DNA from 3 places in the Bacillus sp. NP247 genome. Region 3 is predicted to be linked to each of the others. Evidence: riboswitches for the same ligand, from Rfam matches in the RefSeq annotation. Region 3 holds a riboswitch; each other region holds the start of a gene.
The links. A riboswitch is a leader RNA that binds a small molecule or an ion and turns the genes downstream of it on or off. The one in region 3 is predicted to bind lysine.
Positions count from the first base shown of each region.

Region 1: linked by a shared signal. The riboswitch ahead of KPL75_RS18445 (amino acid permease) and the one ahead of lysA (diaminopimelate decarboxylase) in region 3 are both predicted to bind lysine.
Region 2: linked by a shared signal. The riboswitch ahead of KPL75_RS23025 (aspartate kinase) and the one ahead of lysA (diaminopimelate decarboxylase) in region 3 are both predicted to bind lysine.

Region 1 covers NZ_CP076653.1:3,522,053-3,525,341, forward strand. The annotation lists gene KPL75_RS18440 (ABC transporter permease) at 1-611, opposite strand, end outside; gene KPL75_RS18445 (amino acid permease) at 672-2,096, opposite strand; lysine riboswitch at 2,243-2,424, opposite strand; gene gapN (NADP-dependent glyceraldehyde-3-phosphate dehydrogenase) at 2,604-3,289, opposite strand, start outside.
Region 2 covers NZ_CP076653.1:4,407,852-4,411,140, reverse strand. The annotation lists gene KPL75_RS23030 (DoxX-like family protein) at 1-753, opposite strand, end outside; lysine riboswitch at 946-1,132, shown strand; gene KPL75_RS23025 (aspartate kinase) at 1,335-2,564, shown strand; gene KPL75_RS23020 (VOC family protein) at 2,845-3,289, shown strand, end outside.
Region 3 covers NZ_CP076653.1:4,062,229-4,065,517, reverse strand. The annotation lists gene KPL75_RS21220 (YezD family protein) at 36-179, opposite strand; SAM riboswitch class I at 252-360, opposite strand; gene lysA (diaminopimelate decarboxylase) at 631-1,947, opposite strand; lysine riboswitch at 2,128-2,309, opposite strand; gene KPL75_RS21210 (DUF3888 domain-containing protein) at 2,399-2,794, opposite strand; gene KPL75_RS21205 (LTA synthase family protein) at 3,048-3,289, shown strand, end outside.

The sequences.
Region 1 (3,289 bases), 540 kb from region 3:
TTTTTCGTATATAGAAGTAGAAAAGCAAGAAGTAAGAGTACGCCGCCTAATACGATCACATTTGCTGTATAAAACAGCATGTAAATGATTAGGGCGTTACAAGCGATACGAATGATCAGCCATATGTTTTTTTCATAACTATCACGCCACATCCAATGCATGTAAATATTCCAAGCTTTCGTAATCATTAAAACGGTAAAGATTGTACATAAGAAAGGTACAGTTAATTGTAATGATTGCAGTGCAAGCGGTACGAGAATAAGGAACGTAAATAATAATGGGAAAAGCTGAATGATGTAATTATATAGAAGAGATTTTTTAAAATAAGAAGTTAATTTCTCTTCTAGTGCTAGTAAATAGACAGCATCAGGTTTTTGAATAAATGTACGCATTGGGCATCTCGATATAATCGTTGTAAGTACGATTGTAATGAGTACTAAAGATATTCCTTTAGAAGGAGATGTTTTCAGAAACTGAGCATAATAATATGCACCAACGCATGAAATAAAGATAAAGCTATATAGTAAACCGTTAATCATACGTGCAAAGTATGTAATGATATTTTGAATATGTTGTTGGAAGCGACTGCTCCATAGCGATTCAATTGACATGTTTTTCACCTCTTTGTTCTATTATATATGTTTTACAAAAGAAAAAACGAGCAAATTGCGTTATGCAACTTGCTCGTTTTTCTTTTCTTTATTTTTTTTCTGATCACGATTCATTAATGGATAGAAGGCAAAGCCAATTACGAATAAACCAATTCCAAGAAGGAATGTTTTTATATCGGATGCGCCGGTTTTAATAACCCATAGTGCATAGCAAATTGCGATAACTGCGACTACGCCATCCGTAATTCTTGCCCGCATTTCATTTTTATATGTTTCACCAGTTGCGACTAGTTTTAACTGGAAGATTGGTGAAACGAGATATGGAATGAGATAGGCTAAAGTTGATACGGTAATAACGAATGTATAAGCTTCCGCGATTGTTCCTGATAATGTTGAGAATAAGAACACTTGCGACATAATGTTTGTTAATCGTAGTGAGTAAATAGGGCTTCCTTTTTTATTTGTTTTTGTAAAGAAGGAAGGGAAGAAACCTTCTTTTGCTGCTTGATAAGGTACTTCTGAGCTTAATAAAATCCAGCCTAAGATGGAACCGAATAGGGAAGTAAGAGCAAGTAATGCCATAAGTTTCCCGCCGCCATGACCCATCGCAGCGTTTAATGCATCTGCTAATGGACGTTCAGATGCTTGTAATTTATCAACGTGAAGTACACCCATTGTTAAAATTGTAATTCCTAAGTAAATTGCAACTGTAATTAGTAAACCAGCAACTGTTGCACGTTTTACTGTTTTGGGAGAGGTAGCTCTGTTTGACAAAAGAACGGCTGATTCAATCCCTATAAATGCCCAAAGCGTTGTTAGAGCAGCTAAGTTTACTTGTGATAGAAGACCGTGTGATACGCCTTCTTTATCAATCATCGGTGTGTACCATTGTCCAAACTTTGAAGCTTCGAATGCAAATAAAGTAACGACGATGAATAGAAGGAATCCAGTTACTTTCGTTGTTGTTGCTAAGAAGTTTAGTTTTCCGGCTCCGCTTACACCGTTTGTTAAAATTAAATGTGTTCCCCATAGTAAGATGGAACAAATAGTAAATGTAATTAGTTTTCCGACTTCTATATTGAAAGAGCCAATTGAAAATAGTAGTCGTGTATCTTTCATAATCGGGAAGAAGAGTGATAAATATCCTGCGAAAGATGTGATAATGGCAACGTTACTTGCCCAGTTTGCAACCCAATATCCCCACACCATGCTGAAACCAGCCATTTTTTTCTTTTTTGGTGATGAGAATAAAGCATATGCATGACTTTGTGGCCCTGTTGTTAAATCAGGACGACGAATTGCTAAATTACCGAAAACAAGAGCTAGCATTAAAACACCAAACCCTGTTGTTAACCAAGCTAAAGTGACACCGAGAGGGCTAGCTGTTTGTGCCAACGTACTTGGTACCATGAAAATACCAGCGCCAACCATGTTACCGACAACGAAAGCTGTTAGTACCCAAAAGCCCCATTTTTTTTGTTGCATAGAAAATACCTCCAAAGTTAGTATAACCAAGTCAAGCGAGGAGATATGTATGTCTTCCTGATAAGGAAGAGAAGGTCCAAACAAAACAAAAAAAGCACGTAATTTGCCGCTACATGCTTTCTATCTTATAAGAAACCCACGACATACCTCTCGATAGCTCTCCACAAACGAAACGTTTGTGACAGTTCTGCACTTATTAAATGCAGACCCAGCAAGCGCGCATGGTGGGCACGTCTTACTTCGGCAACCATTCCTTTCTCATTCATTCATCAATGCCACTACATCTCCTGAAATGATACTCTTAATGATTGCAACCTCTACCTCATCGAGATACGAATGAGGATTTATGTATTAAATTAACATGTTTAAGAGTAACAAATGTATTTTTATACGTCAATGGATATAGTAATAATCAGATTATAGGGAAGAGTTTGTTATTGAGAATGAATAAGGTTTTGAAATAAAAAGCAGCTGACCTAAATATTAGATCAGCTGCTGAATATAAGATTAAACGAAGTTTAATACAGTTACTTTTTCACGTGTCATAGACTCAAGGCTCTTACGAATACCTTGTGCGCCCATACCTGAACCTTTTACACCGATGAATGGGAAGTGGTCAGGGCCGCGCTCTGTGCGTCCGTTAATTTGAACAGAACCAGTTTCGATTTTGTTAGCAATTGCAAATGCTTTGTTAATGTCTTTTGTGAAGACACTTGCTTGCAGACCGAACTCTGATTTGTTAGCAATTTCAATTGCTTGTTCATCAGAAGAAACACGGATGATTGGAAGGATTGGGCCGAATGGCTCTTCCCAAGCAACTTTCATTTCTTCTGTTACGTGGTCGATTAATGTTGGATAAATTAAGTTACGCTCACGTTTGTTACCGATAACGATTGTTGCACCTTTTTCTACAGCATCATCAACTAAACCTTGAACGAAGTCAGCAGATTTATCGTCGATTAATGGAACGATTGTGCTGTCTTGTTCTGGAGATCCAACTGATAATGTAGCTACTTGTTCTTTTAATAAGCTAACAAGCTCGTCCGCTACGTTTTCGTGTACAAGTACACGTTTAATAGCTGTACAACGTTGACCAGAGTAAGAGAATGCACCGCTTACGATATGATTTGCAGCATCTTGTAAGTCAGCATCTTCACGAACGATACCAGGGTCTTTACCACCAAGTTCTAATA
Region 2 (3,289 bases), 350 kb from region 3:
TAAGCCTATTAACATAACAATATGCAATATAAACAACTTTCGTTTTTGAAATGGCAATAGCCACATAACACCCCATATTATTTCTAAAAATCCAACTATTTTAAGTATAAAAATACTACTATCATTCGATCCGATTAGCGCAGAAAGCATCTTTACTTCTTCTGAATGAGTAAACATCAATTTCGGTACAATCCCTTGATATAACCATACGAAAGCAACTAAAAAGCAAACGAGCCAATACGTCATCGTTCTTCTAATTAGCAACTTAGGATGAAGTCCCTTTTCTAACCATAATTTTAAAGCATCAAAACTCCATGCTGTCGCCCAACCTAATAAAGGGCGAAAAACATATGAATCTATCACATTCCCTATATGACCAAACCTTGTATCATAATCATATTGCGTTTCAAAATGAATATGTTCTCCATTCGGTGTATACTTCCAATAACCTCGTCCTATTTGTATAAGTGATAGCTTATTGTCTGTCCAAAATTTCAAAGACGAAATGCGTTCCCCAGTGTCTTTTCTTATTTCACCAATCGATTCCCCTTCTCCGGCTATTTCAAGTCCAAATCCAATCTTTGTTTTATATAAAAACTTCTGTGGTTCTCCTTCTCTTTTCTCCAAATACGAGATTTCCGTAAAACGGGCATCCCACTCTGTATGTATATCAGGCTCTTGTGTATATGCCCATAGTTTCTCCATTGTTGTGTTCATTTTTGTTGCTACATAAATAGGCTGTATCTTCCCCATCCTTCCACCTCCTATACTCTATATTTTTAATGTACATGCAATGAATTGATTTTGCTACATTTTTCACAAACTAATCTGAATAAAAGATAGAATTTTAAAAATATATATAAAACACTTGATTCCCTGAAAAATTTAAATTATTATAAAACAAATGTTACCAACAACTTCATAAATCAAACACTCTCGCCTAAAACGTGAGATAGAGGTTGCAACGCTTATAAGTATTCTAAAGGAGACACAGAGATGTCTATGAATTTAGAGGAAAGGAAGTGTTGCCGAAATTGATAAATTTCTCTGCATTTATCAATTGGGGCTGTTTTCGAATAGAAACAGAACTGTCATATGTACAGACGTGTACGTATGAAGAGCTATCTACAAAAAAGAGATATCATTTTTTATGATATTCCTTTTTTGGCGGTTTTTTTATTAGCTCCGTTTTCTGTTTCCCTTTTCCTGTAACAGCACCATCCTCACTTATTTGAGATGGTGTTTTTTGCTTTTCTCTCTGGTAACTACAGGAATATTGGGATTTGTATATGTCCTAACCTATTCTTAAAAATGGACGAAAGAAGGAATTCGTAATGGAAACGATTGTACAAAAATTTGGCGGTACTTCTGTCGGAAGCGTCGAACGCATTCAACATGTAGCAAATTTAATTATTGAAGAATATGAACGAGGGCATAGTATTGTCTCTGTCGTTTCAGCAATGGGAAAAAGTACGGATAAACTTGTAGTACTTGCTAACGCTATTGCGGAAAATCCAAGTAAACGTGAAATGGATATGCTCCTATCTACAGGAGAACAAGTAACCATTTCATTATTAACAATGGCACTACAAACAAAAGGTTATAACGCAATTTCATTAACAGGATGGCAAGCTGGTATTACGACAGAATCTGTACATAGTAGTGCACGGATTACTGACATTAATACTGGTCGTATTCAGTCTCACCTTACTGAAGGCACGATTGTTATAGTAGCTGGTTTCCAAGGAGTAAGTGAAGAAAATGAAATTACAACACTTGGCCGCGGTGGCTCCGATACGACTGCTGTCGCATTAGCTGCGGCACTAAAAGCAAAAAAATGTGATATTTATACGGATGTGTCAGGCGTATATACGACTGATCCACGAGTTGTAAAAACTGCTTATAAATTAGATGAAATTTCTTATGACGAAATGTTAGAGCTTGCAAATCTCGGTGCTGGCGTATTACACCCACGTGCTGTTGAATTTGCTAAAAATCATAATGTCGTTTTAGAAGTACGATCAAGTATGGAACAAGAAAACGGAACAATTGTAAGGGGAGAATGTAACATGGAACAACAATCAATCGTTAAAGGTATCGCATTTGAGGATAATATTACACGCGTCACAATTAAAGGATTAGAACAAGGTGCACTTTCAACAGTTTTCTCTACATTAGCAGCGGCACATATTAATGTAGATATTATTATTCAAAGTATTACAAATGAAGGAACTGTTCACCTCTCCTTCTCGATTCATTCTAATGATTTAAGAGAAACATTAGAAGTGTTAGAACAAAATCAAGAGGCACTTCACTATGAATCTGTAGAACATGAAAATCATTTAGCGAAAGTATCAATTGTAGGATCTGGTATGGTATCTAACCCAGGAGTTGCTGCGAATATGTTCACTACTTTAAAAGAAGGCGGTATTCATATTAAAATGGTAAGTACATCTGAAATTAAAGTATCAGTTGTCATTGACCGTATTCACTTAGTAGATGGCGTTGAAGCACTCCATCAATCATTTATGGCGAAAATTGAGCCTTTAGTGCAAATGATTTAATTTCCGCCAGTAAAACTTACAACAAATTATATTAATCTATTTCCTTCCTATATAAATAGAAAGCTGTTTGCATAGTGGAAAGTGAGAAAAAGGTTATTTAGTTTAAAATAAAGTCGTTTGAAAAATAATAAAATTGTTAAAAAATAGAAGCAGATCATTCTATTCAACAATCGGGTAGTTATCTCCCACCTAACTTCCTCGCATTCGCCGAATTTTGAGGTGGGGGTCTTATTGCCCGCAAATAGCGGGATAAATTTTTACACATAAGGAGATAAAGACTATGACAAAAAACAAATTACTAAGAATGGACAATGTCAGCATCGTTGTAGAATCCCTTGATGACGCAATCTCTTTCTTCGAGGAGATTGGCTTGAACCTCGAAGGGCGAGCCACTGTCGAAGGTGAATGGGCTGGTCGTGTAACCGGATTGGGTACTCAGCGCGTGGAGATTGCTATGATGGTTACGCCAGATGGCCACAGCCGAATTGAACTTTCCCGATTTCTTACCCCACCTACTATAGCAGATCATCGGACAACTCCTGTAAACGCCCTCGGTTATCTACGCGTCATGTTCACCGTTGAAGACATTGACGAAATGGTATCCAGACTTACTAAGCATGGTGCAGAGCTCGTTGGCGAAGTAGTTCAGTACGAGGACTCGTATCGACTCTGCTACATTCGTGGAATCGAAGGACTTCTAATCGGTTTGGCGGAACAACTCGGTA
Region 3 (3,289 bases):
TTAAAACCGCCTCTAGTTTTTCTAGTCAGCGCTTTTTACTTTAAACGTACTTTTTCACTTTTCTCTAATTGAATTACTTTTCCATCTTGCACCACAATTGTAATGGAACCATATTTCATATCAGCAAGCATCGCTTGAACTTTCTCAGATACTTCATCAAAATGTTCCCGTACACTCACGCGAACAGCCCCCCTTTTTATTCATAAAAAAAATCTTTCCCATTTCGAAAAGACTGTTCGGTAATATATTTTACCTTATCTTTCAAAATGGATTCCATTTTGCTGGATTTAGCACCTTGCTTTCTATAAGCAGGTTGCCGAGCTTCGTCGGGCCAGTTCCCTCCGCTTCTCTTGATAAGCTTTGTATTTGTATTTTATCACAATTCTGATTTTTTTCAATCCTAGTTTTCCGATATATTTTAATTATTTTATTTTATCCCGCTATTCGCGGGCATTAAAACTCCCACCTCAAAATTCGGCTGGAGCAAAGAAGTTAGGTGGGAGCCCTGCTGACCGTAAACGCCCGATTCGTGAGGGCTAATGATCAGTGGGGGATGAACAAAACCCCCACTGATTATTGTTTCACTTTATAAAAAAGGAATTGCCCATCCGAACAACTCCTTTTCCCTATTTAAATAAGCTCTTTAATACGTATGCGATCGTTCCCAATAATATTTTCATATGTCTCACGCTCTACAACAATTTGCGATGTTCCGCCTTTCGCAAAGACGACGGCCGGTCTTCGAATACGATTATAATTATTGGCCATCGAGTACCCATATGCCCCCGTACAAGAAACTGCTAGTAAATCGGAAGAAGCAACTTTCGGTAGATTAATATCCCAAATCAGCATGTCTCCACTCTCACAGCATTTCCCAGCAATCGAAACGAGTTCCTCATTCGCATCATTCCCTCGATTCGCTAGCATCGCTTCATAACGTGCGCTATATAAGGCAGGTCTTAAATTATCTGTCATTCCGCCATCCACTGATACATATTTCCGAATACCAGGAATGTCTTTCACAGATCCGACTGTATAAATTGTCGTTCCAGTATCACCTACAATGCTACGACCTGGTTCAACCCATATTTCTGGCAGCGGATATTCACATACTGTAAATTGTTCTCTCACTGCACTTGTTACAGCTCGCACATATGTCTCAAGAGTTAATGGCGTATCTGACTCTGTGTAGCGTATTCCGAATCCTCCGCCCACATTTAACACTTTTACTACATAATTCATTTGCTCTCTCACTTCTTCTAAAAATTGGCGAAGAACTTCAATTGCTCGAACAAAACCAGCCGTTTCAAATATTTGTGATCCGATGTGCGAGTGAATTCCTAGCACATTATAATTTGATTTTTGCAAAGCTAGCTCAATCACTTGCATCGCTTGACCATTTGAAACACCAAATCCAAATTTCGAATCTTCTTGACCTGTTGTTATATATTCGTGTGTATGTGCCTCTACTCCAGGCGTTACACGGATTAATATGTTCACAAATTTCCCATGTTGCATTGCCAAATCATGTAAGATTTCTAATTCTAAGAAATTATCTACTACAAAACAACCGATATTCGCCTGAAGAGCCATAATCATTTCTTCTTCTGTTTTATTATTTCCGTGAAAATGAATACGCGATGCCGGAAAACCAGCTTGGAGCGCAGTATATAATTCCCCTCCAGAAACAACGTCTAAAGACATATTCTCTTCACGAGCTACTCGGCACATCTCCATGCACAAGAACGCCTTGCTTGCATATGCTACTTGATAAGAGAAACCACTTTCTTTAAAAGCACGATGAAACGCGCGGCACTTTCCTCGAATAGACTCTTCATCGTATACATAAAGTGGTGTTCCGTATTGTTTTGCTAGCTGCGTCGTATCGCACCCACCAATTTCTAAGTGTCCTTGCCCATTGATTCGGCTTGTGCCGTGTAAATACATTTGAATTCCTCCCTTATTTCCTCTAAAACTCATAACCCCAATCTTCTATTCATTGCAGCACGCTTTTAGATAGACAAAAAACGCGCGGAACAATGTTCACACGCGTTTCTTATTAGGAAAAATATATATTGAAAAAATAAACGAGTTGTTATCTCCTCAAAATAAGAAACCGCATCAACATCTCCAAATAGCTCTCCATAAAATAAATCTTATGACAGTACTACATTTATTCAATGCAGTCCCAATATATGAATAAGATGGTTATTCTTATATTTCGGCAATAGTCCCTTTCAACCTATGATCACAGATTCCATTAAATCTCCCATAGCTTACTCTTTCCTATTGCGGCCTCTACCTTTGAGAGTAGATGAGGTAAGTCTATTTAATTTTCAAACATCTAATTGTTGCTATTAACAATACCAAAGGACCATTTTATTTGTCAAACAATTTTTTATATTGTTTTTTTACAGTTTAATTTTGTATCATTTGGTAAGCGCTTTACTGAAACCTTTGTCACTTCCCATTCGCCCTCTTCGTTATTAAATGTAATCGTTACCTTCTCAAATGGTGGAGCAATTTTCCCAGCAACACGTTCATACTTCGTTACTTCAATACTCGCTTGAAATAAATATGTACCACTATACACTTTTTTTAAACTAATAATTTTAGGACATTGATAAGGCTTCAAGCTCCCATATTGTTTTTCAATTGCCTTATTTATTTTTGGAAATAAAACAGAATAAAGTGCATCTTCCATAAGGGGTGCATCATATTGCGCTACTGACATACTCGGTGAGGCAAAAAGTATAACACTACTGCATACTATAAAATATAATAATTTTCGCATTATAACCTCCGTTTTATTACTCGATTCTTTCTGCGCACGATAATTATCATACATAGAAACTCCGTTTTATTGTCTCCCACTGCCCTTTTTCTACTCAATTATTATAAAAAAGCCCACAACTCTCTTTTATTTTCGTATAATGATACTCATAGTATAATAAACATAATAACAAAGGACTGTTCGTATATATAAAATGAGGCGCTAATCAAACCGGCTCACAAGAACCGTCATGCTTTTAGGAGAGGAGTATATTATGCTACAAAATCTGTTTCCAAAACTGCGATTTGCACTAGTTGCAGTCGTTTTATTATGGATAAAAACATATATTGTGTACAAGCTAGCATTTGATATTAGAATTGATAACTTCTTTGAAGAATTTATGCTTTTTATTAACCCACTAGCTTCGTTACTTTTATTTTTTGGTTTCGCTTTACTTGCATCTAAGTACCGAAACCGAATTATTATTGTAATTAGTTTTATACTGTCATTTATTTT